DNA from 3 places in the Thiobacter aerophilus genome. Region 2 is predicted to be linked to each of the others. Evidence: predicted binding sites of a transcription regulator. Region 2 holds the regulator's gene; each other region holds the start of a gene.
What was found. Region 2 encodes FliA, which starts transcription of late flagellar genes. Its sites were predicted from a motif close to CTAAAGTTTNNNNNNNNNNNGCCGNTA; they were not measured.
Positions count from the first base shown of each region.

Region 1: a site for FliA is predicted at 3,621-3,647, ahead of V6E02_RS00515 (flagellin N-terminal helical domain-containing protein). Genes of this name have one in related genera too.
Region 3: a site for FliA is predicted at 2,245-2,271, ahead of motA (flagellar motor stator protein MotA). Genes of this name have one in related genera too.

Region 1 covers NZ_JBAJEX010000001.1:90,109-100,330, forward strand. The annotation lists gene V6E02_RS00495 (flagellar protein FliT) at 1-294, opposite strand, end outside; gene fliS (flagellar export chaperone FliS) at 297-746, opposite strand; gene fliD (flagellar filament capping protein FliD) at 771-2,132, opposite strand; gene V6E02_RS00510 (flagellar protein FlaG) at 2,219-2,596, opposite strand; gene V6E02_RS00515 (flagellin N-terminal helical domain-containing protein) at 2,687-3,541, opposite strand; gene V6E02_RS00520 (glycosyltransferase) at 3,836-9,466, opposite strand; gene V6E02_RS00525 (UDP-glucuronic acid decarboxylase family protein) at 9,581-10,222, opposite strand, start outside.
Region 2 covers NZ_JBAJEX010000008.1:80,801-91,022, forward strand. The annotation lists gene V6E02_RS10240 (flagella synthesis protein FlgN) at 1-93, shown strand, start outside; gene motD (flagellar motor protein MotD) at 218-1,036, opposite strand; gene V6E02_RS10250 (flagellar motor protein) at 1,083-1,823, opposite strand; gene V6E02_RS10255 (RNA polymerase sigma factor FliA) at 1,878-2,576, opposite strand; gene V6E02_RS10260 (MinD/ParA family ATP-binding protein) at 2,606-3,484, opposite strand; gene flhF (flagellar biosynthesis GTPase FlhF) at 3,500-4,792, opposite strand; gene flhA (flagellar biosynthesis protein FlhA) at 4,789-6,834, opposite strand; gene flhB (flagellar biosynthesis protein FlhB) at 6,870-8,012, opposite strand; gene iscX (Fe-S cluster assembly protein IscX) at 8,148-8,342, opposite strand; gene fdx (ISC system 2Fe-2S type ferredoxin) at 8,339-8,680, opposite strand; gene hscA (Fe-S protein assembly chaperone HscA) at 8,707-10,222, opposite strand, start outside.
Region 3 covers NZ_JBAJEX010000001.1:62,429-72,650, reverse strand. The annotation lists gene lpxA (acyl-ACP--UDP-N-acetylglucosamine O-acyltransferase) at 1-431, shown strand, start outside; gene lpxB (lipid-A-disaccharide synthase) at 448-1,602, shown strand; gene rnhB (ribonuclease HII) at 1,595-2,194, shown strand; gene motA (flagellar motor stator protein MotA) at 2,353-3,213, shown strand; gene motB (flagellar motor protein MotB) at 3,220-4,155, shown strand; gene V6E02_RS00380 (class I SAM-dependent methyltransferase) at 4,193-4,903, shown strand; gene senB (selenoneine biosynthesis selenosugar synthase SenB) at 4,885-5,853, opposite strand; gene V6E02_RS00370 (pentapeptide repeat-containing protein) at 6,334-7,254, shown strand; gene V6E02_RS00365 (TrmH family RNA methyltransferase) at 7,242-8,039, shown strand; gene ppsR (posphoenolpyruvate synthetase regulatory kinase/phosphorylase PpsR) at 8,022-8,837, opposite strand; gene ppsA (phosphoenolpyruvate synthase) at 8,867-10,222, shown strand, end outside.

The DNA of each region.
Region 1 (10,222 bases), on a different contig from region 2:
AAGCTGACGCTGGGCACGCAGGGTGGCCAAGATGTCCTGCATCTCGGCCATCCAGGTCTGGCTGAGACGAGTGATTTCCTGGTCAGCCTCGACAATCGCGTGGATACAGGCATCTTTCTCGGCGGCGCAGGCGCCGAAATCCAGGTCTGTGCTGGTGAGCGCGTCGACCGCGGCCCTACGCGCCCGTTCCAGCTCAATGAGCACGTCCCAGTGCCCCGCCTGGGCGGCAGCCAGCATGCGCCGCGTGGTCTCCAGGATGGCGCGGTACTGGGCGAGGGCTTGGCGAGCGTCCATGGTCAAGCCCTTAGACTCAGGCCGGCAGGCGCTTCCGCCATCTGGGCGACGGGAAGCTGCTGGCGCTCGCGCGCGGCGAGTGCCACCCAGGCTTCGCGCAGGTTGCCCAATAGGCCCATCACCTCGTCCAGCCCCGCCGGATCGTTCCTGAGGTTGGCGCTGGCCAGCCGCCGCTTCATGTAGTCGTAAAGGGCCTCGAGATTGCGGGCGATCTCCCCACCCTTCTCATGATCCAAGACCGACCGCAGGCCTTCCACGATGCCGATGGCCTTGGAAATCAGCGCCCCTTTTTCGGCCAGTTTCATTTCCTGCATGCGGCCCTTGGCCGAGGCGAGGGCGGCCAGCGCACCGTCATAGAGCAGCACGATGAGCTGCACGGGGCTTGCTGTGGCGACGGCGGTCTGCAGATCCACGTCCGTATAGGCAGTGAGCGCCCGATTCATCGTGTTCATGGTGGTTATCCGTCCTTTCCTGGGTCAGCGAGGGAGTGAAGAGAGCGCGCGCAAAAGCTGGCTGCTGGTCTGTTGCATGCTGCCCAGCATGGCATCGAGCGCGGCGAACTGGGCGCGCAGGCGTTGTTCCATGGCGTCCAAGCGTACCTGGAGCTGAGCCTTGCGTTGCTCGATGTCGGAGATGCTCGCGTTCAGACTCTGCGTGGTCGCATCCAGCACGCCGTTCGTCTGGAGTAGATTGTCAAGCTGCGTAAACAGACGCTGGGCAAAGCCCTGGGTGTTGTCCGTCAGCAGGTTGATGACGCTATCGAGCTTGTTGCTCACCGCGGCATTGAAGTCGGCACTGTTGAGCGCAAGCTTGCCGTCCTTCTGGAGGCTGATGCCGATCTGGGCGAGATAGTTGAAATCATTCCCGGGCAGGTTCACCGAAGCATTGAACACACCCAGAATCTGGGACTGGATGGTGAGCACCGTGTTTTGCGCCTCCAAGGTGCCGCCTTTTTGGTGCAGCTCATCCATATCGCTGACGAGCTTGTTGTAAGCATTGATGAAATCGTTCACCTTGGCGGTGATGGCGTCCCGATCCACCGCCACCGTCAGTTGAGTACTGCCCACGGCCTTGAGATTGAGGGTTACGCCCTGGATGACGCCGCTTACGCTGTTGGAGGCACTTGTAATGCCCGTCAGCCCATCGACGGTCAACACGGCATCCTGCGCTGCCACGGTCTGGGTGAGGTTTTGCCCGCCGGCCACGTAGGATAGGCGAGAAAGCCCGAGATTGTCGGTATTGTTGCCATCGCCCGTATCGGTCACCGCCACTGTGATGGCTTTGGCCGCGCCGGTATCGTTGGGCGACAGTACCAGGCGGTAACCCGTGCCATCGTTGAGCAACGTGGCAGATACACCAAAGTTGCCGGTGGCGGAGTTGATGGCATTGGCAATGCCCGCCAGCGTGTTATTGCTGCTGTCGATGGTGACCGTGAAGCTATTTGTGCCGTTACTCAGAGTGAGCGTGCCTAAGCCCACCTGCGTCGTATTGGTGTCGGCGAACGCGCCCGAGACGAGCTTCTGCGCCTGCGCAAGCTGGGTCACAGTGATGGAATGGGTGCCCGGTAGCGCAGTGGCGTCCGCCGTGGCGGTGAAATAAACATCAGTAGCCGGTATCGCCTTGAACACCTGGAAATCGGTTCTGTCCTTGAGTGCGCCAATGGCGCTTTGCAAGGCGGCGAGATCGCTTTTCAGTTTGCCGTAAGCGGAAATCTCGCTGGTGAGCAGGGATTTCTTCTGGTCGAGGACATTCAGGGGCCGGCGCTCGATGGCCATGAGCTGGGAAACCAGCCCGTTCACGTCCAGATTGGAACCGATACCGGCAGATGAAATCGCCATGACACGCTCCTGTCTTGCCTGTTTGCTCCGATGGATGGCATGGCGCTCGCGCGCCATGCCAAACGACTTGCCTAGATCTCAGCCAATCAAACCTTTGATCGGAACAGCACACCCTGTGCCGAATCCAGGTGTTTGGCGATGGTGAGCGCCTCTTCCGGTGGGATTTGGCGGATGACCTCGCCACTTTCCCGATCCACCACCTTCACCACTACCATTCCGGTGTCCTGGTCCACCGAAATTTTCAAGTCGCTTTGGGCGGACTGGATGAAGGCATTGATGCGCTCGACCGCCTGCTTCACCACCTGGGCGTCGGCTTGTTGCCTCTGTCCAGGCGCGGGAAGCAGTAGTGTGGTCGCCGGAGGCGGCATAGGTGGCGGCGTCTCGGGCGAGACGTTTGGCGCCGCCCCTGAAACACCACCCATCCGCATCCCCGGACCCAAGGGGGAGATGGAACCGTTGGACATGGCCTACCCTCCGTTCGTGCGGGGAGCCGAGCGGGAAGGACTTCGCGCCAGCGCGAGGCCCTCCCGTTTCGGTCGTCCGCTGTTCCGGATTTACCGCAGCAGCGTCAGCGCCGTCTGCGGCAGGGCGTTGGCCTGGGCCAGCACTGCCGTACCCGCTTGCTGCAGGATCTGTCCGCGGGTAAGCGCCGCGGTCTCGGCCGCGAAGTCCGCATCCATGATACGGCTGCGGGAGGCTTCCAGATTCTCCACGTAGTTTTGCAGGTTGGCGATCACCGCCTCAAAGCGGTTCTGCACCGCGCCGAAAGTGGAGCGAATGGTGGAAATCTGGGAAATATCCGCATCCAGGTTGGCCAAGGCCGCTGAGGCATTGGCCTGGGTAGTGACATCGATGACGCCTGTCGCGCTCAGGCTGCCGCTGTAAGTCCAGAGGCCAGCCGAACCATTCACCGCCAGGTTGGTGGTGCTCACGCTCACCTGGTTATCCGCTGTTCCGGATGCGCCCACCTGGAACGTGAGGGTCGAAGCGCCAGACAGCAGCAGGGTGCCGTTGAAGGAGGTGGTCTGGACGATACGCGAGATTTCCTGAGTGAGCTGGTCCACCTCTTTCTGTAGCTGCTTGCGGTTGGTATCGCTCAAGGTGCCATTGGCCGCCTGCACGGCGATCTCACGAATCCGCTGCACGTTGCGGGCAATTTGGCGCAGGGCGCCTTCCGCGGTCTGCCCCAGGGAAATGCCGTCGTTGGCATTGCGGATCGCCTGATTATTGCCCCGAATCTGGGCGGTGAAGGCCTCCGACACGGCGAGGCCTGCAGCATCATCCTTCGCGCTGTTGACCCGCAGGCCGGAAGACAGCCGCTGCAGGGTTACCGCCAGCTGGCTGCTGTTGGTGGCTAGGTTGCGCTGAGCGTTCAGGGACGCGATGTTGGTGTTGACGATCAGAGCCATTTTTCGATCTCCTTATACAGGTCATCCCGCATGGCGGCGGGCACGGCTGGCGCGCCACTCGCGCTGCCGTCATGGCCTTTAACGGCGCTTGCGACTTGAACTTTAGGGCGAGCCAGCGCATCGTGCGGAGTTCACTACAGACCTCCCCTACGGGTTGTTTTTCACGGCGCTGACAAGGCGCGCAGGGAAGTCGGCTTCTGGAGCCCTTTGTTTGCCTACTGCTGGCCTCTCCGCGCCGAGAATGCGCGATGTATCCCTGTGGGGAAAGCCCGCTACTGAGACTGGGAGTCAACGCTACCGGGTCAAGGCGCGCAGCCATTCATCCAGATGGTTTTCCAGCAGGTAGTGCCGGCGTACCCATTCTCGAAGTTCGTCACCTTCCGCTTGCGCGGCATCAAGGTCATGAATGCGCTCGCGGATGGCTTCGACCCAGGCCTCGGTGGTGTTCGGAACCCGTTTCACCGGTGCGTCGCGATAGGGATGGATGTCGGTGCACACCACAGGCCATCCTAGGATGCCGTATTCCAGCAGGCGCAGATTGCTCTTGGCTTCGTTGAAGGCGTTGATGGCAAGGGGTGCCACGGCCAGATCCAGGTCCAGGCTCGCCAGCTTGGCGGGATAGTCATAGAAGGAAACGACAAAATCGTGATACTCGCGTACGTGAGGACGGAGCGCGTCGGGACACATGCCAAAGAACACCCAGTCCACTTCTTGGGCGGTCGCTTTTACCACATCGGCTATGAGAGCTAGATCCCCGGCGTGCTGCTGCGCACCCGCCCAGCCCACGCGGGGTTTTCGCCCCACGCGGCGCCGTGACGTGAGATGCCCCCAGATCGCGTTTTCCAAGCGGTTAGGCAGGACGCGCACATCCTCGTGCATAGTCCGGCATAAGTTTGCGATAGGCTCGGTACTAACCACCACCCGATCGGAGAGGGACAGCGCTTTGCGTAAACGGGGTTTGACGTCGCGCGGCATATGCCGATGGAAAGAGTTCTCGGGAGGCAGTTCCGTCACCAGATCGTCCAGCGAGAAGACGAGTAGCACGTCTTTATTGTATTGCCGGTATTGGTGCATGGCCTTCAGGTGCGCATCTCCGAGCGTGGCATGCAATACGAAGGTGTCGGGCTGGGCACGCGCCAGCTCGACGGGCCAAACCACCCTGCTCTCGAAATATTTGCCACCTTGAACGACGTCACCATGGGCGAGCCCGGCCCGGCTCAGGGCGCGGAACGGGCCAATGATACGGTACTCCCCGGAACCGCCGGCTAGCGGCAAGCCCAACAAGCGGGGCCGGTCGTGAAAATTCGGGTCCCAGTCGATGACCAGCGTGCTTTCCACTTCATACCCGGGTGGCAACAAGCTGAGATGGCGGTTGTAGGCAGGATCGGTGGCCAAGACTGGCAGCCAACGCTCCAGCATCACAGCCCGTTCCTGCTCGGCACGCGCGTAGTCAGTGGCAAGTTTCATAAGATCGACCCCAGCGCTCTTGATGCTGCTCGACCCATGGTGCACCACCGTAGCATACGGGGTCCAGACGACCTTGTAGCCTGCGCGCCCAACCTTCAAGCAAAGATCGACGTCGTTTAACAACACTTTCAGATGATCTTCATCCATTTCCGCGACCTGCTGGTACACGGTTTTCCGTACCAGCATGCAGGCCGCGGAGACCGCCGAATAGTTTTGATCGACGAGGGCACGTTTCATGTAACCCGGGTCATTCAGGCCCAGTCTGCCGTTGAAAGGATGATCAGCAACGCCGTGAAGACCCAGCACGACACCAGCGTGTTGCAACTTGCCTGTCTCGGGATAAACTAGCCTCGCCCCGACGATTCCCACCTCTGGCCGCTGGCCGTAGTTCAACATGCGTTCCAACCATTGCGGCTGAACGATTTGGGTATCGTTGTTCAAAAGTAGCAAATAGTCGCCCTTTGCCTGCCGAGCCGCCAGGTTGTTCATGGCGGAAAAATTGAACGGTGCGTCATAGGACAGCAGGCGCACCCGCTCGCCGTGGGTCTTTTCCAGCTCGCGGTAATAATCCAGCACGTCAGGGTCAGTGCTTTGGTTATCGACGATGATCACTTCGTAGTAGGGATAGCTCGTCTTTGCCAAGAGGCTTTCCACGCACGGCTTGAGAAACTCTAGCTTGTCCCGGTTCGGAATGATGATGGAAACCAAGGGTTGCTCTGCATGTGCGTACGTCACGCGATGCGTGCCAGGGATGTAACCCGGAGTCACTTCGCCCGCAATTCCAGCCCGGCGCAAATGGGCGCGGACAGCCTCCATCGCTGCCTCGTCGCTTTTGGTGAGCATCCCTGTTTCCGGCAGATGAACGAGGACATCGGCAATGTGTCCAATAGCCTCCTCTCCCACTCGGTCGAGCACGCGCAGGGCCAAGTCATAGGTTTCGGCACCTTCCAGAGTGGAATAACCACCAGCCTCAAGCACGGTATCGGCGCGAACCGTGAAGGGACCGATGTAGTCCATGGAGCGGAGCAAATCCAAGTTGAAGTCTGGCTTGAACCAGGGCTCTGTCATCCCACCATCGTGCCCACTCCGGTCATGGTCGCTATAAATGAGGCGCCAGTTCATTCTCGAGTTGATGTAATCACCCATCCGGAGCATTGCATGGGGCTCGAGTCGCGCCCCAGGAAGAAGGCACCAAAGCCACGCTTGCGACAAACCCGCCAATACGACATCCACTGCTCGCTTGCGCTCGGAAACTGTGCCCGCCTGAATCCACACCAGCTGAGGAATCGTGTTAAATGCTGGGTCTGGTGAGGGCACGGGCGCTACGACAATAAGTCGCCAATTTTTATACAGTTGCAGCGCTAAGGAATCTACCGTGTCCGCGAGTAGCCCCAACTCATTTCCCCCAACCACGACCAGACAAACAAACTCCGGCTGGTTACCCCATTTGGTCATCATGCGCTCGGCAAACAACTCGCCATCGATTTCTTGCAAGCCGTGTTTGCTGCGCCAGATTTGGTACCGTTCAGTTTCGCCGCGCAATGCGTCGGATCTCGTTATCGCACCCGTAGGTCTCACGTAGCCAGCCTCGACCAGCGCCAAGCGCTCGGTACGTGCCCGTGCGGTAAGTTCGTCGGCCAGATCTCGGCTGCGCTCGTAGATGTCGCGCCAAGTCACGGCAAGGTGCTCCTGACCCAACCCAGTGCGTTGTTGCTGTAAACCTTCGCGCACTCGCACTTCGACCGATGTATGTGCCAGATGCTTTGGGCGCGAATAGCGCGCCAACCGTATGAGATATTCCCAATCCTCGAGCACCGGTAATCGGTCGTCGAAGAGACCAGCCTGACGCACGAGTTCCCAGCGATGTGCCCAAGTACAGATCGGAATATAGTTGGCCACCAGCAGCCGCTCCCGTGAGAAATCTAGGTGAGCGTACGGATTGTGCCCGGCGCCAAGTACCGTGCGCTGGCCGTCCGGTTCAATGCGCTCCGGAACGAGAACGGCATCGGTGTAGACAAAGTCGCACCCGTCCTCATGCAAAGCTGCGACCACGGTCGATAAGTGATCGGTCCGCCAGAGGTCATCGTCATCGAGATAACAGACGATCTCGCCGCGCGCGAACTTTAGTGCCGTGTTACGGGCTGCGCCAGGACCGAGCGAGCGCGGATGGCAGAAATAACGCAGGCGGCTGCGCTCGGGGTCGGCGGCGGCGACGATCGCCGCGACGTCCTCGCCGCCGTCGTTGACCACGATTCCTTCCCAGTTCGGATAGTCCTGGGCCACGAGCGAGGCGAGCGCATCGGCGAGCAGGCGCGCTCGGTTGTGCGTAGGAATGATGACAGTCACCAGCGGCCCGCCTGGGTCGTGGTGCAAAGCCAGCGGCTGCTGCGCCGCAGCCTGGCGCGCCAAGGTCGCGCGCGCCCAGGCGAGATCCTCGGCGCGATAGAGGGTCGGGTTGTTGAGCATGATCTGCGCGCGCTTTTCCTCAAAGTGCGCGAGCGCATGCTGGTAGAGCCCGGTGTCGTGCCGGCGATAGAGGAAGAGCGGCTCCGGGATATAGCGCCCGTAGTAACCGCGCGCGCAGGCGGCCACCCAGAAGTCCCAGTCCTCGCAACCTTTGACGTTGTCGCGGTAGCCACCCACATCCTCCCACACGCAGCGTCGGTAGAGCGCGCAGTACGAGATATGATTCTGATAGGGTAGCCGCACCGGATCATAAGGCGCGGCTTTGACGAGTTCGGTGACCCCATCGAAGTCCACTCGGTCGGTGTAGGCAATAGCCACGGTGGGGTCTGCCTCGAGCGCGGCAACACAGCGCTCGAGCATAGTCGGCGCGATCATGTCATCGGCATCGAGGCAAAGGATGTATTGACCGCGTGCTTCTCGAATGCCACGGTTGCGCGCGTGTGCAGGCTGGCCCGAGTTCGGCTGCCGGATAACCCTAATCGCCACCTGACGGCAGTCTGCCACAAGACGTTCACACACTTGCGGAGTATCGTCCGTGGAGCCGTCATCCACGATGATGATTTCAAAGTCTCGAAAGGTCTGCGCAAGTACGCTGCCTACGGCCTCGCTCAGATAGCGCCCGTAGTTGTAACAAGTGATGACCACCGAGACCTTGGGCGAGCACAGACTATCGGAAAGCGCCGCGGTCGCCTCCAACGCTGCCCCTGGGAGGGCAGCCGCCGACCGCCTGCCCTCCTCGACATCAACCCGGTCTGCCCCATCGGCGAGCTTGCGCCAGGCGGCAAAGGCCTCCTTCACCACCGCCTTCATGTCGGCGTAGGGCTCGGTCTTGACCAAAAACGGCATGATGTAGGTGTAACGCGCGCGGTGCAGCGGCGCGCGCTCGGGCGTGTCGTACGGAACGAATTCGTCCGGCCCGTGGTTCTTAAGATAGTTCGGGTCGATGCCGTCACAGACCTCGCGCGCCCCGCAACGGGCGCATGGTTCGCCGAAGTGCTTGAGATTCGCCCCACGTACGCCAGTCACCCGTACACCGTTGTCGTGCTGTGCCTGCGTGGGGCGGAAGGTCAAATAGTCCTCAATCCCGCCCTCGCGCACCGGAAGCCTCGCGGCACACTGTGCTGGCGTACCGCCAAAATGGCCGGCCGCATTCATCCATTCATAGGGGTCGTACCGCACGCCAAGCATCCCGACCAAGTTCTTTTCCATGCCGCGCACTGCACACAAGGGCGCGTAGCGGATATTGACGGCCACATCGTTCGACTCAAGAATCGCCACCGCCTCGCTGAGGTACGGATGGATGTCGCTATAGCGCGCCTGCACGCCAAAAGCGCGCCCGTCGCGGTTCCATTCGTAATAGGCATTCATGATGATGAAATTGTGCAGATAGATGCCGTGCCGCAGGATCTCCCGCGCAATGTCCGGCAGATGGCGGTAGTTCCAATCGACAACCGTGGTGTTGCTCGTGAACTGGAAACCCTTTTCGTCGAGATACTCCATGGCGCGGCGCTGTCTTTCCCATGATTCGCCAGTCAGTCTTTCGAACAACGCCTCGTCGACGGCATGCATGGAAAAGAGAAAATTCACCAGCCCCGCCTCGAGCAGGTCGTCTATGAGCCGCTCGTTCTGGCAGTTTTTCATGCGCCGCATGAGGTACTGGCCGAGAGTGATGATGCGCCCTTTGAGTCCAAGTTCCTGATGGGCGTAGCGCGTAATCTCGATGATGTTTTGATGCAGTGTGGGCTCGCCGCCCGTGAAGTCGAAGTTCACGAACCCCTGGGCGGCAAGCAGGCGGAGGATCTCCTTGCACTCCTCAAGCGTGCGGAACTCTGCACGGCGCATGCCACGGAACTGATCGTCGCTACCGTCGAGATAGCTGTAGTAGCAGAACTTGCAGGAGTGGACGCATTTCAGTCCCACGTCCAGCACGGCCCCGCGGCTGAGCCGGCCGGGTGTATGGAGAAAATATCCTGGGTTATTTCCGTTCGGCATATCACGTCCTCACTAACAGGGCCACCGCTCCATGCGCACGCTCACGCCATATTGTCCGCGTTGTTTTGCGCACACCAATTTTGCTCACTCATCTACCGAGCCAGCCGCCAACCACTACGATTTTAGGAGTCTTTTGAAATAGCCTATGGTCTCCCGCAACCCATCTTCCAGCTCCACTTGCGGCGCCCACCCAAGCTTGACTCGAGCCAGAGTAATATCTGGCTTGCGTTGCTTGGGATCGTCCTTCGGAAGAGGACGAAAGGTGATCTTTGCCTTTCCACCGACCAGTTTCAAAATTTTCTCGGCGAGCTCCAGCATTGTGACTTCCTGCGGATTACCAAGGTTGACGGGCCCCGTAAAATCCTTGTCACTGTCCATCAGTCGCAACAACGCTTCGATCATGTCATCGACATAACAGAAGGAGCGGGTTTGCTGCCCATCCCCAAAAATTGTGATGTCTTCGCCTCTTAGAGCTTGCACGACAAAATTACTTACCACTCTCCCATCATTCGGATGCATACGTGGGCCGTAAGTATTGAAGATTCGCGCCACTTTGATATCCAGGTTGTGCTGGCGGTGATAATCGAAAAATAGGGTTTCGGCGCAGCGCTTACCTTCGTCATAACACGAGCGTGGGCCAATTGGGTTGACGCGCCCCCAATAGTCTTCCGTTTGTGGATGCACCTCGGGATCGCCATACACTTCACTCGTAGATGCCTGCAATATGCGCGCCTTGATCCGCTTGGCCAGCCCCAG
Region 2 (10,222 bases):
CTGCACGGCGCCGCGCAAGATGTGGCGCACGCCTACGGCCCGGATGGGCAACCCTGTCCTGGCCCCGCGGGTCGGCCCTTGGGCAAGGCCTAGCCGTGCCTTATGCAGGATGCTGTGGTTGCCGCTTGCGGTGAACGACGGCAACGATCCCGCCTGACGTTCGCGGCCTGGCGGGAGGGCGAGAGATGAACGCGCAGAAAGCGGGGTTCCCCGCGGCTCATTTCCCGTTGCGGTTGTCTAGCACGCCCGCTATTGGAATGTCTTTCACTTTCTCCGGCGTTTCCGCGATCACAAGCAGCGTCACGCGCCGGTTGCGGGCCCGGTTCTGTTCGTCCGTGTTGGGTGCCAGCGGCCGGTTGTCGGCATAGCCCACCGCCACCAGCCGGTCGGGACTCACGCCATTGGCTTCAAACAGGCGCACCACGCTAGCGGCGCGCGCGGTGGACAGCTCCCAGTTGGAGGGGTAAAGGGCGGTGTTGATGGGGCTGTCGTCGGTATGGCCCTCCACCTGGATCTTGTTGGGCACCTGGGCGAGCAATTTCGCGACCGCCGCGAGTACCTTCACGGGTTCGCCCTGGAGGGTGGCGGAACCCGGTGGAAACAATACCGCCGCGTTGATCTCGATGGTGACGCCCCGCTGGCTTTGGGTGACGCGCACCTGGCCTTCTTTAATGAGTGGCGCCATGACCTGCAGCAAATCCTGGGCGATTCTTTTCATGTTCTCGGTCTGCTTGCGCAGGCGTGGGTCCGGCTCGCTGTCGGGTCTTTTCACCGGCGCCGCCTTGATCGGCTGGGTGCCGGTTCCTGGGGAGAGCCGGGCTTCGAATTCCACGGGGTTGATCGAGGACGGCGCATTGCGGAAGGCGTTGATGAGGGCATCCGAGAGCACCCGGTATTTGCCTTCATTGATGGAGGAGATGGCATACATCACGACGAAGAAGGCAAACAACAGGGTGATGAAGTCCGCGTAGGAGACGAGCCAGCGCTCGTGATTCTCGTGGTCTTCGTGGCGTTTGCGCCGCATGCGGGGGCTCATGATCCTCCCATTATCGGCAGCGCGCCTTAGGTCTTGAGTGCCCGTGTCAGGCCAGGTAGCCCCGTAGCTTGCGCTCGATGAGGCGGGGATTTTCGCCGTTGGCCACTGAGATGAGTCCTTCCACCAGCATGTGGCGCAGGGTGATCTCGCGGGCGATGAGGCTTTTGAGCTTGTTGGCGATGGGCAGGAACAGCAAATTGGCAGAACCCACGCCATAGACCGTAGCCACGAAGGCGACGGCGATGCCGCCGCCAAGCTTGGAGGGATCGGAAAGGTTTTCCATGACGTGGATGAGCCCCAGCACCGCACCCAGGATGCCGATGGTGGGGGCGTAACCGCCCGCGGATTCCCATACGCGCGCAGCCTGGCGCTGCTGGTCCTCGTAGGCGTCGATCTCCACCTGGAGCGTGTCGCGCAGAGTCTCCGGCTCGGCACCATCCACCAGCATCTGCAGCCCTTTCTTGGTGAAGGGATCCGTCACGTCGTCGATCAGGGGTTCCAGGGCGAGCAGGCCGCCCTTGCGCGCGGTGCTGCTCCATTGGGTGATGTTCTGTATCAAGGGCTCGGCGTTGAGAGGTGGTGGCACGAATACCCACTTCACCATGCGCATACCGCGCAGAAAAGTGGGCAAACTGCTTTGCAGCATGACTGCGCCCGCCGTGCCGCCAATGACGATGACGAAGGCCGTGATTTGCATGAGCGAGCCGACATGGCCGCCTTCCAGGATCTGGCCGCCGAGGACGGCGGCCAGGGCGAGCAGGATACCGATCAGGCTGATGAAATCCATGGGCTGCTCAGATGGTGACTGGAAAGGGCGGCGGCACGGGGGAGGGGACCACGGTCAGCTCTCGAGCCACTCCCGGAGCTTGGCGCGCAGCCGCGCCACCGCCTGGGTATGGAGCTGGCAGACGCGGGATTCAGTCACTCCCAGGACCTCGCCGATCTCCCGCAGGTTGAGGTCCTGCTCGTAGTACATGGCCATCATCTGGCGCTCTCGCTCCGGGAGGCTCTTGATCGCTTCCACGAGCATCTGGCGGAAGCCCTGGTCTTCCAGGATGCGCAGGGGATTGTCGGCATCCGTGGCATGGTGGCGCTCGAGAAAATCCGCCCCTTCCGAGTCCTGCAGATCCTCGTAGTACACGAGCTGGTGGCCTCGCGCATCCAGCAGCATCTGCTGATAGTCGGCAAGGGAGACGTTCAGCTCCTGAGCGAGTTCGGATTCCGTGGGCGGACGGCCGAGAGACTGTTCCAGCTTGCTGATGGCGGCTTCGATCTGGCGCAGATTCTTGCGCACCGTGCGCGGCAGCCAGTCGGCGTGGCGCAGCTCGTCCAGCATCGCACCGCGAATGCGTTGCACGGCGTAGGTCTCGAACTGGGCTCCCTGGGTGCCATCGTAATGGTTGGCGGCGTCCAGCAGCCCGATGAGCCCGGCCTGGATGAGATCATCGACCTGCACGCTCGCCGGCAGCCGCGTCATGAGATGGTAGGCGATGCGCTTGACCAGTGGCGCGAATTTCTCGACGTATTCCTCTTTTTTCAAGCGCTTCCCTTGGCGTGTGCGGGCCCCCTTCAGAGGTGGGCGTTTTCTGCTGCGAGGCGGCTTGTCATCACGAGTTTGTGCACAAACGCATCTGGCTTTTCGGTGCCGTCATCAGGCCACGGCCAGGACTCGATGGCTTGCGCGAGCTGGCGGCTCGCGGCGGCTGCGCGGCTGTCCGGGAAGGCATCCACCACGCTGCGTCCCAGACGATCGGCCTGGCGCGCCTGGGCATCCATGGGCAGTTCGCCCAGCCATTCCAGCCGCACTCCAAGGTGGCGGCCGGCCGTCTGCGCGAGATTATTATAAATGGCCTTCGCTTGGCTACCAGCCCTGACTTTTGCCATCACCACATGGAAGTGGCGCTGGGCGAAGCCGCGCGCAAGCCGCTTGATCAGCGCATAGCTTTGCGTGATGGCCTCCGCCGCGCCGCAAAGGACGAGCACCTGTTCCTGGGCGGCGAGTTGTAGCGCCAGGCTGGCGGGACGGCCACCTGCCAGAGGATCGAGCAGCAGCACGTCCACGTCTTGCGCCATCCGGGCGAAGGCCGCGCTCAAGGTTTCCTGGCCAGCTAGATCGAGGCTGGGCAAGCGCGCGAGGGCATCGCCCAGTTCCAGCCAGGCCACTCCCTGCTCACCGTGTGCCACGGCTTGGTCCAGCGGGCGAGCTCCACGCAGGACGGTGGCGAGGTCGTGGCGCGGGGTGGGGGCGAGATCGGCTGGGATGCGGTGCCGCCGTTCGCTCATGACCAGTATGCGCCGGCCCCGCTGGGCCAAGGCAGCGGCGAGCCCGTAGAGCACCGTGGTCCGGCCCACGCCTTCCAGGGCCGCGGCGAGGGCGACCACGCGCAGGGCGTCGGGGCGCAACAGTCGCCGCAGCCCTTCGGCCTGGTCGGAGACGAAGGCGCCCATGTCAGCGGCCCACGCTCACCACGTCTGTGGCGCCACGCTTTCGCTTGGACCCTCTTCCGCAAGCGCACCGGCCGCCGCCACGAGGGAGAATTCCTCGGGACGCGGGGTGAAGGCCGGATCTTCCCGCGGTGGGCGGAAGGCGCGGTCGATGAGGTAGCCGGCGTGGGCAAGATGCAAATCCTCCGGCACGCGCTGGCCATTGGTAAGAAAATGCACCGGCAGTTTGTGGCGGATGGCCACGTCGAGCACCGGTCCCAGACTCATGGCTTCATCCACTTTGGTGAGGATGCAGCCTGCCATGCCGTGGCCGCGGTAGGCCGTGACCACGTCATCCAGCGTGCTGCCGTGGGCGGTGGCGGACAACAGCAACAGACGTTTCACCTCGCGCCCATGGCCACACAGAAGGGCGATTTGCTGGGCGATGCGCCGGTCGCGCTGGCTCATGCCCACGGTGTCGATCAACACCAAATGGCGGTCGGCGAGATCGCTGAGCGTGAGATTGAGATCCGTCTCGTCCTTCACCGAGAACACGGGCACGTTGAGAATCTTGCCGTAGATGCGCAGCTGCTCATGGGCGCCGATGCGGTAGGTGTCGGTGGTAACCAGGGCCAGCCGCGACGGACCATGCTTGAGGGTGCAGCGCGCAGCGAGCTTGGCCACGGTGGTAGTCTTGCCTACGCCGGTGGGCCCCACCAGCGCAAATACGCCCCCTTGCTCGATGAGATCTTCGCCCGCGGACACACAGCGTAGGTTGCGCATCAGCGCCGCCTTGGCCCAGCGCAGGCCGCGCTCGAAATCAAGCTCGCGCGGCATCGCCTCCATGAGCTGACGCGCCAGAAGCGGGCTGAAGCCTGCGGCGAGCAGGCTACGCATCACTTCCAGCTTGAACGGCTCCCGCCCCTTGAGCTCATTCCAGGCGAAACCCGCGAGCTGCCCTTCCAGCATCATGCGGATGGTTTTCAACTCCTGCGCCAGACCTTGCATAAGCTCCGGGGCGATGGTGGCCGCGGGCGGCGTCGGCGTGGCTTGTGCTGCCGTAGCGGGTGCAGGCTCGCGGCCGGCAGGCCCGGCTCTGGGGGTGGAGGCCGGCACGGTGAGCCCTGGAATCTCGTGACGTGCGCTGACGGTGGTCCGCGCCGGCGGCACCGGGCCGGTGAGGGAGGCCACGTCCTCTTCCGCGACCGCCATGATCTCCACGCCGCCGGGAACGGGGCGGTTGCTCAGGATCAGGGCATCCGGACCGAGGGCATCGCGTACCTGACGCAGCGCCTCGCGCGTGGTGGGCGCGGAGAATTTCTTGACGATCATGCGCTAGCTCCCAAAACGGCGGTGACCTTCACGGTCTTGGTGTCGGGGATTTCGGCGTGGGACAGCACCTTGAGCTGGGGTGCCACGCGGCGCAGGAAGCGCGACAGCAGGGTGCGCAAAGGTGCGGGCACCAGTAGCACCGGCGGCAGCCCCTGCGCCTCCTGCTGCTGCACCACTTGGCGGGTCTGGGTGAGCAGGCGTTCCGCTAGTCCCGGCTCCAGCCCCGGTCCCTGGCCTTCGCCCACCTGCACCGCCTGCATGAGCAAATGCTCCAGATTGGGGTCGAGGGCGATCACCTTTAGCTCGTCGCTAGCGGGGAACAGACCATGCACGATGGAGCGAGCAAGGGCGATGCGCACGGCGGCGGTGAGTTCTTCCGCGTTTTGGGTGCGCGTGGCATGGTCGGCCAGGGTGTCCAGAATGGTCTTCATGTCGCGAATGTGCACGCCTTCTTCCAGCAGGTTTTGCAGCACCTTTTGCAACAGGCTCAAGGAGATCAGCTTGGGCACGGTCTCTTCCACCAGCTTGGGCGACTCCTTGGCGATGTGGTCGAGTAGTTGCTGAACTTCTTCTCGACCCAAAAGTTCGGCAGCGTGGCTCTGCATGATGTGGGAGAGATGGGTGGCGATCACCGTGCTGGCATCCACCACGGTATAGCCGTAGGTCTGGGCCTGCTCGCGCAGGCTGGCATCCACCCAGATGGCGGGCAGGCCGAAGGTGGGATCGCGCGTGGGCGTGCCTGGCAGGGTGCCCAGCACGCGCCCGGGATTGATGGCGAGATATTGGCCCACGAAGGCCTCACCCTTTCCCACTTCCACGCCTTTGAGGGTGATGCGATAGGCATTGGGGCGCAACTCCAGGTTGTCGCGGATGTGCACCGCGGGCACCAGGAAACCCCAGTCCTGGGCGAATTTCTTGCGAATGCCACGGATGCGCCGCAGAAGCTCTCCATCCTGGCTGCGGTCCACCAGCGGAATCAGGCGGTAGCCCACTTCCAGTCCCAAGGTGTCCACGGGCTGCACGTCATCCCAGCTCACGTCCATTGTTTCCGGGGCGGGGGGTGGTGGCGCCTCTTCGGCACGCGCCGCTGCCGCTCGCTCGCGCTGGGTCAGGTACCAGGCCACGGCGCCCAGCGCCGCGGCCAAGAGCAGGAAGGCGACATGGGGCATGCCTGGAACGATGCCCAGGAAAGCCAGGATGGCGGCGGTGAGCATCAGGATCTGGGGACGCTGGAAAATCTGTTCCACCAGCTGCTCGCTCATATCCCTTTCTGCCGACACACGTGCCACGACGATGCCCGCCGCGGTGGAAATCACCAGCGCTGGGATCTGTGCCACTAGGCCGTCGCCGATGGTAAGCAGGGTGTAGTTGTTGGCGGCTTGGGCGAGCGACAGGTCATGCTGTAGCACGCCCACCAGCAGTCCCCCCACCACGTTGATCACCATGATGATCACGCCGGCGATGGCATCGCCGCGCACGAATTTGCTGGCACCGTCCATGGCCCCGTAGAACTCCGCCTCGCGCGCCACTTCTGCGCGCCGGCGGCGGGCCTCGTCCTCACCGATGAGGCCGGTGTTGAGATCGGCATCGATGGCCATCTGCTTGCCGGGCATGGCATCCAGAGTGAAGCGGGCTGCCACTTCTGCGATGCGGCCTGCGCCCTTGGTGATGACCACGAAATTGATGATGACCAGGATGACGAATACCACCAGGCCGACTGTGTAGTTGCCGCCCACCAGGAAGTGGCCGAAGGCTTCGATCACCTTGCCTGCGGCATCCGCGCCGGTGTGGCCCTCGAGCAGGATCACGCGCGTCGAGGCCACGTTGAGCGACAGGCGCAGCAGGGTGGTGAGCAGCAGCACCGTCGGGAATACCGAGAAATCGAGCGGCCGGGTGACGTACAGGCTGATGAGCAGCACGATCATCGCCAGCGCGATGTTGAACGTGAACAACACATCCAACAGAAACGGGGGCAGCGGCAGCACCATCATGGCCAGGATCATGACCACGAGGATGGGCCCGGCGAGACGGGTCAAGCTCATACCCTCCAACAGATCCAGCGTGCCGGCGCGGGCGTTCACGCGTGAGTCTCCTCAGCCCGCGAAAGGGGATCCATGTCGGGGGGCACTGGCAGGTCGCGTGGTGGCTCTGGTTTGGTCGCCGCCTGACGCAGCTGATAGACATAGGCGAGTACCTGCGCTACTGCGCTATAGAGCCGCTGCGGCACCTCGTCTCCCACGTCGGCGTGGCGGTAGAGGGCGCGCGCCAGGGCAGGCGCTTCCAGTACCGGCACGTGATGTTCCCGCGCCAGCTCCACGATGCGGCTGGCGAGCAGAGCCGCACCCTTGGCCACCACTTGGGGTGCGGCCATGCGTTTTTCCTCGTAGCGCAGGGCCACGGCGAAATGGGTGGGGTTGGTTACCACTACCTGCGCCTTGGGCACTTCGGCCATCATGCGCCGGCGCGCCGCTTCCCGCTGCATGGCGCGGATGCGGCTCTTGATCTGAGGGTCGCCTTCCGATTCCTTCACCTCCTGGCGCACCTCTTCCTTGGTCATGCGCAGGCCTCGGGCGTACTGCCAGAGCTGAAAAGGCACGTCCGCCACCACCAGGAACAAGAAGGCGCCGACGAGGATCAAGGCGGTGGAAACGGTGAGCGATCCCAAGTGACGGATGGCCACCGGCAAGGGTTCGCCCGGCAGGGCGAAGAAGGCATCCAAGGACTGCCAGATCACCCAGGCAGCCACTCCACCGATGAGCAGGCTCTTTACCACAGCCTTGAGAAGCTCTACCAACGCGTTCAGCGAGAACATGCGGCCCAGGCCGGCAAGGGGATCAAGACGCGTGAAGTTTGGTGTCAGCGGCTTGAGAGTGAAGTTCCAGCCGGAAAGCAGCAGCGGGGCAAGGAAGCCGGCCAAGAGCAAGGCGCCCAGCAGGGGAAGGAAGGCCACCAGCACGTCCACGAACTGGCCGTAGAAACGCGCCAGCATGAGCCGGGAGTCGAGCACGGTCGCCCGATCCAGGGTGAAGCCTGCTTCCATCAGGTGGGAAAGTGTCCTCATGAAATGGTGGCCCATCAGCATGAGCACCCCCAGGGCGGTGAGCAGCTCCAGGAAGGTGGAGAGCTCCCGGGAACGGACGACCTGGCCCTCCTCGCGCGCGCGCTGGATGCGTCTAGCGGTCGCGGCTTCGGTCTTTTCTAGATCGCTGTCTTCGGCCATCCCCGTCCCCCAACGGAGCTATAGTGTATCACCTGGGGGAAAAACACAAGATATTGTGGTCTGGTGGGGGTAGCCCCCGGAGCGCGGCGGGGCCAGGAAGCGGTCGGAAAAAGGCCAGAAGGGGAAAGGGGCGTCCTATTCGGCTTCTTCCAGCCAGGTCATCTGGATGGCTTCCAGGATTTTCTCGTTGGAGGCATTGGGGTCGTCGGCGAAGCCGGGCAGCTCCATCACCCAGCGGTGCAGGTCGGTGAAGCGCACGTATTGCGGGTCCACGTCCGGGTGGGTTTCCGCCAGGGCGATGGCGATGTCGCGCACGTCGGTCCATTTCATGAGCGGCCCTCCTTCACCATGTTGATGGAGTATTTTGGAATCTCGATGACCAGATCCTGGTTCATGATGATGGCCTGGCAGGACAGGCGAGAAGTGGGCTCGAGCCCCCAGGCCTTGTCCAGCAGATCTTCTTCCTGCTCCTCGGGTGGAATCAGGGATTCGTAGCCCTCCCGCACAATCACGTGACAGGTGGTGCAAGCGCAGGATTTTTCGCAGGCATGCTCGATTTCGATGCCGTTTTCCAGCAGGGTGTCGCAAATGGTCTTGCCCGGCACGGCATCGATGGCCGCGCCCTCGGGGCAGAGTTCCTCATGGGGAAGCACGATGAGTTGAGGCATGGCCTGGACCAGGTGGAAATTGTGGGTTAACTCACGTCCGCCAGCTTCTGGCCCGCGAGCGCCTTGCGGATGGAGGCATCCATGCGTCGCGCCGCGAAGCCTTCGGTCGCCTTGTTGAGCGCTTCGATGGCGGACTTGATGGCGCGGTGGTCCTCGCCCTCCAGGGTGCGGCGCAGGCGTTCCATGGCCGCTTCGATTGCGGCGCGCTCCTGGTCGTTAAGAAGGGTGGCGCCATCTTCGGCAAGCGCCGATTGCACGGCTTCCAGGATGCGTTGGCCTTCCACTTGCTGCTCGCGCAAAGCTCGCACCAGCATATCATCCGAGGCGTGGTCGCGGGAAGCGGCAAGCATGCGCGCGATCTCCTCGTCAGAGAGACCGTAGGAGGGCTTGACTGTGATGGCAGCCTCGACTCCCGAGGTTTGCTCCCGCGCCGACACCGACAGCAGGCCGTCGGCGTCCACTTGGAAAGTGAGGCGCACCCGGGCCGCGCCCGCCACCATCGGCGGTATGCCACGCAGCTCGAAGCGGGCCAGCGACCGGCAATCGCTAACCAGTTCCCTCTCCCCTTGCACCACGTGGAAGCTCATGGCGGTCTGGCCGTCCTTGAAGGTGGTGAAGTCCTGGGCACGAGCGATGGGAATGGGCGAGTTGCGCGGGATGATTTTCTCCACCAGCCCGCCCATGGTTTCGATACCCAGAGACAGGGGGATCACGTCCAAGAGCAGCATGTCGTCGGCCTTGTTGCCGGCCAACACGTTGGCCTGGATGGCTGCACCCAGGGCGACCACCTTGTCCGGGTCCAGATTGTTGAGCGGTTCCTGGCCGAAGAATTCCGCCACGGCCCGCTGCACCGGGGGCATGCGCGTGGAGCCTCCCACCATGACCACGCCTTGCACGTCTTGCGGGGTGAGGCCGGCGTCGCGCAGGGCCTTGCGCACCGGCGTGATGGTCTTCTGCACCAGACTGCGCGTGAGTTCGGCGAAGCGTGCGCTGCTGAGCACGAGATCCACTGTCTCGCCGGTGGAGAGCACGGCGGTGAAGCGGGTTTCCGGGTGAAAGGTGAGCTCCTCCTTCACCTCGCGGGCTTTGGTCATGAGCAGACGGTTGTCCTCGGCATTCAGTTGGGACAGGTTGGCCTGCTCCAGCACCCAGCAATAGATGCGCCGGTCGAAGTCGTCCCCGCCCAGGGCGGAATCACCAGCCGTGGCGAGCACTTCGAACACGCCCTTCTGGAGACGCAGGATGGAAATGTCGAAGGTGCCACCGCCCAGGTCATAGACTGCGTAGATGCCCTCCGACGCGTTGTCCAGGCCGTAGGCCACGGCCGCGGCGGTGGGTTCGTTGAGCAGGCGCAGCACGTTGAGCCCCGCGAGCCGCGCAGCATCCTTGGTGGCCTGGCGCTGGGCATCGTCGAAATAGGCGGGCACGGTGATCACCGCCCCGACCAGTTCCCCGCCCAACGCCTTTTCCGCGCGCTGGCGCAGGACCTTGAGAATCTCTGCCGATACTTCCACTGGGCTTTTCACCCCAGCCACGGTGCGA
Region 3 (10,222 bases), on a different contig from region 2:
TGCACATCGCCCATGACTGCATCGTCGGCAACCACACCATCTTCGCCAACTGCACCAATCTCGCTGGCCATGTGGAGGTGGATGATTACGCTATCCTGGGCGGCTTCACTGGGGTGCACCAGTTCTGCAAGATCGGCGCGCATGTCATGACGGCGGTGAACACCACGGTCTTCAAAGACATCCCGCCCTATGTCACGGCGGCGGGTAGCGATGGTGCCAAGCCGCACGGACTCAACACCGAAGGATTGCGCCGGCGCGGCTTCTCGCCCGAGACGCTGACGGCCCTAAAGCAGGCTTACAAGACACTCTACCGCGCCGGCCTCACCCTGGAAGAGGCCAAAGCAGCGCTTGCCCGTCAAGCCGAGGCAGAGCCGGCGGTCAGGCTGCTGGTGGACTTTCTTGCCCGCTCCACGCGCGGCATCATCCGCTAATCCCGGCGCGCGGCCCATGGAGCAGGTGCGCATCGGCATCGTGGCGGGAGAAGCGTCCGGCGATCTGCTGGGCAGCCATCTAGTCACCGCCCTCAAGTCCCGGCTGCCCGGCGCGCACTTCGAAGGCATCGGCGGCCCAAAGATGATCGCAGCTGGCGTACGATCTCTGTTTTCCCTGGAAACCTTGGCGGTGCGTGGCTACGTGGAAGCCCTCAGGAATCTGCCCGCCATCCTGCGCATCCGACGCCGTCTGCGCCGGCATTTCCTCGCTAACCGGCCGCATCTCTTCATCGGGGTGGATGCGCCCGATTTCAATCTAGGGCTGGCGCGCGTCCTCAAGGCCGCAGGCATTCCGACCTTCCAGTACGTCGGCCCCTCGGTGTGGGCCTGGCGCGCGGGGCGCCTGCGCAAAATTCGGCGGGCGGTCTCCCACATGCTGCTATTGTTTCCCTTTGAGCCGCCCATCTACGAAGCGGCGGGCATTCCTGCCACCTATGTCGGTCATCCCTTGGCGGACTTACTGCCCCTCGTGCCCGATCGGGCAGCGGCCCGTGAGGCTCTGCGGCTGCCGCCGGAAGGAGAAATCGTGGCCCTCCTGCCGGGCAGCCGGCAAAGCGAACTGGCGTTGATGGCCGACCTCTTCGTCAAGACCGCACAGGCGATCCTGCGCCTGCGGCCCGGTGTGTCTTTCCTGGTCCCACTGGTCACGCGCGAGACACGGGATCGCTTCGAGGCCGCCCTTTATGCCCAACAGGCCCAGGATCTCCCGCTACGCATGCTGTTCGGTCACGCCCACGCTGCGATGACCGCAGCCAACGCAGTGCTTGTGGCGTCCGGTACGGCAACCCTGGAGGCAGCATTGGTGAAACGTCCCATGGTGATCACCTACCGCGTGCCCACGCTCACCTATCGTCTCATGTGGCCGCGGCGCTATCTGCCCTACGTGGGGCTGCCCAACGTCCTCGCGGGTCGGTTCGTGGTACCCGAGCTGCTACAGAATGACGCCACGCCGGAAAATCTCGCCCAGGCGGTATGCAACCTGCTTGCCCATTCCCGCTTCAGCGCGGGGCTGGAGGCAGAGTTTTTGCGCATGCACGAGCTGATGCGTCGCTCCAATGCAGAGCAGGTAGCGGCCACCATCGCCACCTTCCTGGAAGGGCAGCGTGGCTGAACGGCTGCTGGTATGCGGCGTGGACGAGGCGGGCAGGGGACCCCTGGCGGGACCTGTCTATGCCGCGGCGGTCATTCTCGATCCCAGACGTCCCCTCGCGGGGCTCAAGGATTCCAAGAAACTCACGCCGGCGCGCCGCGAGTCCCTCTATCGCGACATCACTCGCCATGCCCTGGCTTGGGCCGTCGCCCGCGCCGAGGCCTGGGAAATCGATCGCCTCGACATCCTGCAGGCAAGCCTGTTGGCCATGCAGCGGGCATTGGCCTGCCTGCCCGTGGCGCCCACCCACGTGCGCGTGGACGGCAATCGCGCGCCCGTGCTGCCAGCGGGGTTTGCCGCCTGCGTGGAAACCATCGTCGCAGGGGATGACACGGTAGCCGAGATCTCCGCCGCCTCCATCCTGGCCAAGGTCGCGCGCGACCGGGCGTTGGCACATCTGGACCGTCTCTATCCGGTCTATGGATTCGCACGGCACAAGGGCTATCCCACCAAAGATCATCTGCAAGCATTGCGCCGTCACGGCGCCTGTCCGGAACACCGCAGAAGCTTCGCACCGGTAGCGCGTGTGCTCGCCGCCAGTGGCAAGTGTTGAGGAGGCGTCTGACTCGCGCGGCGCGGGCCGCACGCTTTTGCAAGGCGACCCTAAAGATCGCAGTATTCATGCCGTAGTTGTCTTTAGGCAGTCCGTGCCTAGCCGCACGGTTGATCCCGACAAGCTGCCGCCTCTTCGTTCGCTATAGAGACTGGCTCATGTTCGTCATCATCGGCTACATCGTCGTCCTCGGCTCCGTGCTGGGCGGCTTCATCCTCTCCGGCGGTCACATCGCCGCGCTGCTGCAACCCCTGGAACTCCTCATGATCGGTGGGGCCGCCGTCGGTGCCTTCGTGGTGGCCAATGGCGGCAAGCCCATGAAGGCCACCCTCAAGGCCCTGCCCCAACTGTTCAAGGGTTCCAAGTACAACAAGGCGTTGTACATGGATCTTTTGTCCATGCTCTACGAGGTGCTGGCCAAGGTGCGCAAGGAAGGCCTGATGTCCATCGAGAGCGACGTGGAGTCGCCCCAGGAGAGTCCACTGTTCTCTAAATACCCAGCCATCCTGGCTGACCACCATGTGATGGACTTCATCACGGACTACCTTCGCCTCATGGTGAGCGGCAGTCTCAACGCCTTCGAAATCGAAAACCTCATGGACAACGAGATCGAAACCCATCATCACGAAGGAGAGGTGCCCATCAATGCCTTGACCAAGCTGGGAGATGCCATGCCTGCCTTCGGTATCGTCGCCGCCGTGATGGGGGTGGTGCACACCATGGAATCGGTGGGCCTGCCACCCTCCGAGCTAGGCATGCTGATCGCCCACGCCCTGGTGGGAACTTTCCTCGGTATCCTGCTCGCCTATGGTTTCGTCGGGCCACTGGCCACACGCCTGGAGCACAGCCTCGCGGAACAAACCAAGTTCCTGGAGTGCATCAAGGTCACCCTGCTCGCTAGCCTTAATGGCTATGCGCCGCAGATGGCGGTGGAATTCGGGCGCAAAGTGCTCTACTCCACCGAACGGCCCAGCTTCAGCGAGCTGGAGGAAGAAGTGAAGAGCCGCAAAGGCAAGTGACGCGCCATGAGTGACGATTCCCAACGTCCCATCATCGTCAAGCGGATCAAGAAGGCCGCCCATGGCCACCATGGGGGTGCGTGGAAAATCGCCTATGCGGACTTCGTCACCGCCATGATGGCCTTCTTCCTCCTCATGTGGCTGCTGGGTTCCACCACCAAGGCCCAACGCGAGGGTATCGCCGAATACTTCAAGGCGCCCCTCAAGATTTCCCTATCCGGTGGCAGTGGGGCGGGGGATGCCTCATCCGTGATCAAAGGTGGCGGCACCGATGTATCACGCAAAACCGGCCAGGTGGAAAAGACCGACACGCCCCAGAAGAAGAAAACCGTGAACCTGGAGGCCGCGCGTGCCGAGCAGGAACGGTTGGAGCGCCAGCAGTTGGAGAAACTCAAGGACAAGCTGGAAAAACTCATCGACAGCAATCCCGCCCTCAAGCCGTTCAAGAAGCAGCTGTTGATCGACATCACCAGCGAGGGCTTGCGCATCCAAATCGTGGACGAGAAGAACCGCCCGATGTTCAAGGTGGGCAGCGCAGTGCTGGAACCTTACGCGCGGGCGATCCTGAGCGAGATTGCCAAGGTATTGAACGACGTACCCAATACCATCAGCTTGTCGGGCCATACCGACGCCACGCCCTACTCGGGTGGCGAGCGGGGCTACAGCAACTGGGAGTTGTCGGCCGACCGCGCCAATGCCTCGCGCCGGGAACTGGTGAACGGTGGCATCAACGAAGGCAAGATCCTGCGCGTGGTGGGTCTGGGTTCGGCGGTGCCCTTTGACAAGGACGATCCCTTCAATCCCATCAACCGTCGCATCAGCATCATCGTCATGAACAAGCGCACGGAACAGGCGGTGCGCAGCGATGGCGGCAAACTCGAGCTGTCGGCCGAGGCCCTGAAGGCCAATCCGGATGCGGCCATCCCTCCCGCCCGCCCCTAAACCGACACGGCTCGGGAACGGGCCACGGCACTGGCCGGTGGCGCTGCGGGCTGCCTTGGCTCAGCTGGGGGCGGGTCTGGCGGTGGCCACCCTGGCTTTCTTCTTTGCCTTACCCGCCGCAGCTTGGTTTCTGCTCCACAGTCTCGGCGCGACCACGTTCGCCGCCGCCTTGCGCTTGCCCTGGTGGTGGCTGCCCATCCAGTTTGGCTTCGTCCCTGCACTGCTATTGGTGGCCTCGCTGGAGATCGCGCCCGCGTGGTTTCTGGCCGCATTCTTGCTGCTGAGCCTGATCTATTGGAGCACCTGGCGCAGCCGCGTGCCCCTTTACCTGTCGGGGCAGCCTGTGTGGCAGGCCATCGAAGCGCACCTGCCGGTCTCCGGGCGGGTGCTGGATCTAGGCGCGGGTCTAGGCGGGCCGCTCCTGTATCTCGCGCGTCGCCGCCCGGATCTGCAATTCGAAGGCATCGAGGCGGCGCCGCTGCCCTGGCTGGCGAGCTGTATGCGCGCCTGGGGCTTAGCCAATCTGCGACTGCGCTGGGGTTCCTTTTGGCGCCTTCCTCTTGAGTCTTACGACCTGGTGTTCGCTTACCTCTCGCCGGCGGCCATGCCACAGCTGTGGCAGAAGGTGCGTGCCGAAATGCGCCCCGGCAGCCTTTTCATCAGCGTGGAATTTCCGGTGCCCGGGGTGGCCGCGGACCAAATCATCGAAACCGGTGGCCGGCAACGCCTCTACCTGTGGCGTTTCTGAGCGCGGCGGCGGGCCGAGTCGATGACCCGTGCAAGCGCCCGTCGCTCACGCGCCGGCGTCATGCGTCTGGCACGTCGCTGGCACTGGGCGGCCAGCGATGCGAGGAAGGCCGGGTTCGATTCCGCCCGGCCAAGAAGCATCGCCAAAGTCCGTTCGTCGCCCACTGGAAAATAACCGGCGTAATCGCGTCCGAGCATGCCCACGTTGCCGGGCACCTGCGAAGCCAGTACCGGCAGCCCCACTGCCAGCGCCTCTGCGATCACGTTCGCGCCTCCTTCCATGCGGGAACTCACCACCAGCAGGCGGCTTTGCCGCATGATGGCGCGCACCTGGCGCCGATCCACTTCCCCCAGCCAGTGATAGCGAGGCAGGCTGGCATTCAGGTAGCGTGCCTGCGTTTCGTGGGCGCCATCCAGCGCCCGGCCAAGATGCCGTACTTGGATGCGCGAGGTGGGGGGCAGATGGCAGAGAGCCTGGGCGCAGCGGAAAGGGTCCTTTTCCTCACGCAGGTGACCCACCACACAGACGGTAAAGTCTCGATCAGGCGGCAGCGGTTGCCCGGCAGGCGCGGACTGATACACCACGCTGGTCTTGCGCCGCCACCGGCCCGAAAGAGCGCGGCGGCCCTCCTCCTGGAGCACCACCACCCGGCTGGCCATGTCCAGGGAGCGGCGCGCGGCCGCGTCGTGGGGGAGATCGCGGTAGAGATCGGTACCCGTGAGCACGACCACCAGCGGACGCGTCGGATGGCGGAAGTGGAAACGGTGGATGGAGCGGCGGGAACGGCGCGCATGGAGCGCGATCAGCAAATCCGCCGGCTGGCCCTCCCAGCGCGTGGCGATCCATACCTGGTGCCCCAGTTGGCGCAGCAAGCGTGCCCAGCGCAAGGCCGTCTGGCGGTTGCCAGTGCGCTGGCGCGGGCCGGCGGGGGTGACGATGACGATTCTCATGGCGTGCGGATCGATCGGGCTCGGGTGGCGCCAGTGGCGTTTGCCTCAAGGCCAACCAGTCACCGCGGCGGATGGCCACGTAATGAGCTGCCGCCAGGATGACGCTTCTACCGTCATTCCCACCGAGCAAAACGAGAGCCGGCATCCAGGACCCCGCCCGCGCCTTGGCGAGGTTGGTCTGGATTCCCGCTTGCGCGGGAAGGGCGCCTTCGTCGCCATTCCGGGTGCCGCTGGCGACCCATAACCCAGGAACCGGTGGAGCTGCGGCCACAGCGACCTGGCCGCTTGCACGGGAATGACGGTCCAGGCGGAGCCCATCACCTACTTTCGTCAACCTCGACAAGGGACATCCTGGGTTAAACCCAGACTATCCATTTGTCCTGCAGTTCATGGGGCATGCGCCGGTCTAATGGATGATCTGGGTTAAACTCCGTGCGTGCGGTCGCCACTATACCCAATCTTCCTTGCATTATGCACGTCATGCCGGACATGAAGTTGCAAAGCCTCTGGTACCTGCGGCGGCAGGGTCGGGTGAGTGGGCCTTTTCCGGAAAGGTGGCTCCGGCGTGATCTCCTGTTGGGTCGCCTGCGGCCGGAGGACGAGATCAGCCTGGACCGACTCGCCTGGATTCCCCTTGGACAGCGCACAGATTGGCTCGGCGCGGAATCTGCACGGCCGCCCACGGATTTGCCGGAATGGCAGGAGGAAAGACGGCGGGCGCGGCTGCGCTGGTTGGACGAACGGCGTCTACCCGACCGGCGCACCCGCCAGCCGCGACCGTTTCCTGACGCAGGGGAAAAACGCAGCCGCCGTGAACGGCGCGCACCGGAGCGTGCCGAGCTCAAGCTGCTGCGCCAGCGCCACGCGGAACTGGAACAGGAACTCGCCGCCCGCCGCGAGCGCTTCCTGGGCATGGGATTGCTGCTCGTCTTGCTGGCGGCGCTGGTGATTTGGGCCGCGGCCCGGTTCGCTCCGGTGCGTCCCATCGAGGTACATCTCGGGCGCGCCACATCCGATTGCCGCGCGCCTGCCGGGCCCCAGGTCAATTGGGCCGGCTGCGACCGCAACGGTGCCTGGCTGCGCGGCGTGGATCTTTCCAGCGCCATGCTCGCGGGTGCCCATCTTAATAGCGCCAACCTGAGTCTTGCCCGGCTGGCCTACGCCAACCTGGGTGGAGCCGACCTGAGCTATGCCAATCTGGAAGGCGCCACCTTGCAGGCCGCTAGCCTCCAGGGCGCGAACCTGGCCTACGCGAGCCTTAAGCATGCCGATCTCACCCGCGCCGATCTGCGCGGCGCTCGTCTTGAGGCCGTGGATCTCACGGATGCGCGTCTCGGTCTGGCCTTGTGGAGCGATGGTCGCATCTGTCTGCCCGAGTCGGTGGGCGTGTGTCTGCCGTGAGCGCGCCGGTGCGTATCAGCTCAGCCGACAATCCGCTGGTGCGCAGCGTGCGCAAGCTTTTGACCTCGGCGCGCGAGCGCCGCCGTCAGCGGCGGACCGTGCTGGATGGCTGGCACCTGCTGGAAGCATTTCGTGCCGCCGGCGGCGTGCCGGAACGGGTGCTCCTCGCGGCGCGGCTAAAAGACACTGTTGCCACGCATGCTTTACTTGCGGGACTGGATGCGCGGCGCATCGCCCTTCTCGACGATGCCTTGTTGGATGCGCTTGCGCCGGTGGATACGCCCAGCGGCGTGCTCACGCTGATTGCGATTCCGACGGCGCCTCGCCGTGAGGTGCGGCTCGCCTTGTTGCTGGAAGACATCCAAGATCCGGGCAACCTCGGATCCATGCTGCGGAGCGCGGCGGCCGCCGCGGCCGACGCCGTGTATTTGTCCAAGGGTTGTGCCGATGCCTGGTCACCGCGCGCCCTGCGCGGCGGCATGGGCGCACAGTTCGCGCTGGCGCTTTACGAAGACGCCGATCTCGTGGCGGTGGCACGGGCATTTCCAGGGGAGGTGATCGCCACCAGTCTCGCCGCCCGCGCCTCTCTTTACGATCTCGATCTGCGTGGCCGCGTCGCCTTCGCCTTCGGCAACGAGGGCGCGGGCTTGAGCGCGGAGCTGCTCGCCGCGGCCCGGTGCTGCGTGCGCATCCCCATGCCAGGCGGCATCGAATCCCTCAACGCGGCTGCGGCCGCAGCCGTCTGTCTGTTCGAAAGGGTGCGCCAGTTACAAGCGCGGCCGTAGGCCCTGCCGGTGCACGAGGCTGGAGGCGATTTCTTCCACCGACATGTTGGTGGAATCGAGATAGGGAATGTCCAGGCGGCGGAACAATGCCTCTGCCGCCTGCACCTCGCGCTGACAGGTGGCGAGCGCCGCATAGCTGCTGCCGGGACGTCGCTCCTCGCGGATCTGGTGCAGACGTTCCGGCCGGATGGATAGGCCAAACAGCTTCGCCCGAACCACATCCAGCGCACTAGGTAGCCGTCCCCGCTCGAAATCCTCCGCAGTGAGTGGGACATTGGCTGCATATAGCCCATACTGCAGCGCGAGATAGAGACAGGTGGGTGTCTTGCCGCAGCGCGAGACACCGATCAACACCACATCCGCCTGGTGCAGACGCTGTCCCAGACCGTCATCGTGGGCCAGGGCGAAATTGACCGCGTCGATGCGGCTGCCGTAGGCACCGCCCACCCCATGCAGCCGACCCACTGCACCCGCGGGAGGCGTACCCAACTCAGCCTGCAACGGGGGTAGGAAGCGATCGAACACATCCATCACCAGGGCGGGGGCACGCGCCAAGCGGTCGCGTAGTGCCGGGTCGGCCAGGGAACTGATTACAACGGGACGCACGCCATCTTCCGCCGCCGCGGCGGTGATACGTGCCAGCGCCGCCTCCACCTTGCTGGCGTCGTCCACGAAGGGTAGCGTCTCGCGCACAAACTCAATATGATCAAACTGACTGAGCAGACCACGGCCAAGTGTTTCCACGGTGATCCCGGTGTGGTCGGAAACGAAAAACACGCGGCGTACAGACATGGACATGTGCCCGCCGTTGCCAACGAGGCCCCTCTATGAGCGAACCATCTTACATCATTTGGTTTGAAGAACTCTCCATGCACGACGTGGACCGGGTAGGGGGCAAGAACGCCTCCTTGGGCGAGATGATTCGTTCCCTGTCCCATCTGGGCGTGCGCGTGCCCGGCGGCTTTGCCACCACGGCTCAGGCCTTTCGTGACTATCTCGCCCACAATGGCCTGACCGATCGCATCACGCAAGCCCTCGAGCGCCTGGACGTGGCCGACGTAGTGGCCCTCGCCGAAACCGGTCGTCAGATCCGTGCCTGGGTGAAGGAAGGGCGCTATCCGCCCCGACTGGAGCAGGAGATTGCCGAGGCATGGCGGAAAATGGCCGCGGCGACTCCCGGCGAGCTGTCCGTCGCCGTGCGTTCTTCCGCCACCGCCGAGGATCTGCCGGATGCCTCCTTCGCCGGCCAGCAGGAGACGCTGCTCAATGTGGTGGGCCTAGCCAATGTGCTAAAGGCCGTGCAGGAAGTATTTGCTTCGCTCTACAACGACAGGGCAATCGCCTATCGCGTGCACCATGGCTTCACCCATGCCCAGGTGGCCCTGTCGGCGGGGATTCAGCGGATGGTGCGCAGTGATCTCGCCGCGAGCGGTGTGATGTTCACTCTCGACACCGAGTCTGGCTTTTCCGACGTGGTGTTCATCACCGGTTCCTGGGGGCTGGGCGAAATGGTCGTGCAGGGTGCCGTCAACCCGGACGAGTTCTATGTGCACAAGCCCATGCTCGCCCAGGGGAAAACCGCCATCGTCCGCCGCGCGCTGGGCGCCAAGGCCCGGCGTATGGTGTACGGCGAAGGTGGGCAGGGCACGCGTATCGAAGACGTGCCGGAAGCAGACCGTCGTCGTTTCTGCCTCACGGACGACGAAGTGCGGGCGCTGGCGCGCATGGCAGTGGTGATCGAAAACCACTATGGTCGGCCGATGGACATCGAATGGGCCAAGGACGGCCTGAGTCAGGAGCTGTTCATCGTCCAGGCGCGACCGGAAACGGTAAAGTCGCGCGCATCGCGGGACGTGCTGCGGCAATACCGTCTGAAAGGGCATGGTCGCGTGTTGGTGACCGGACGCGCCATCGGCAACCGCATCGGTGCCGGACCGGTGCGGCGCGTGTTGTCAGCCGCGGAAATGCATCGTGTGCAGCCGGGCGACGTGCTGGTGACCGACATGACCGACCCCGACTGGGAACCGGTGATGAAACGCGCGGCGGCCATCGTCACCAATCGCGGCGGGCGCACCTGCCACGCCGCCATCGTCGCCCGCGAGCTCGGCATTCCCGCAGTGGTGGGCACGGGCGATGCCACCGAGAAGCTGACGGAAGATCAGCCAGTCACCGTTTCCTGCGCC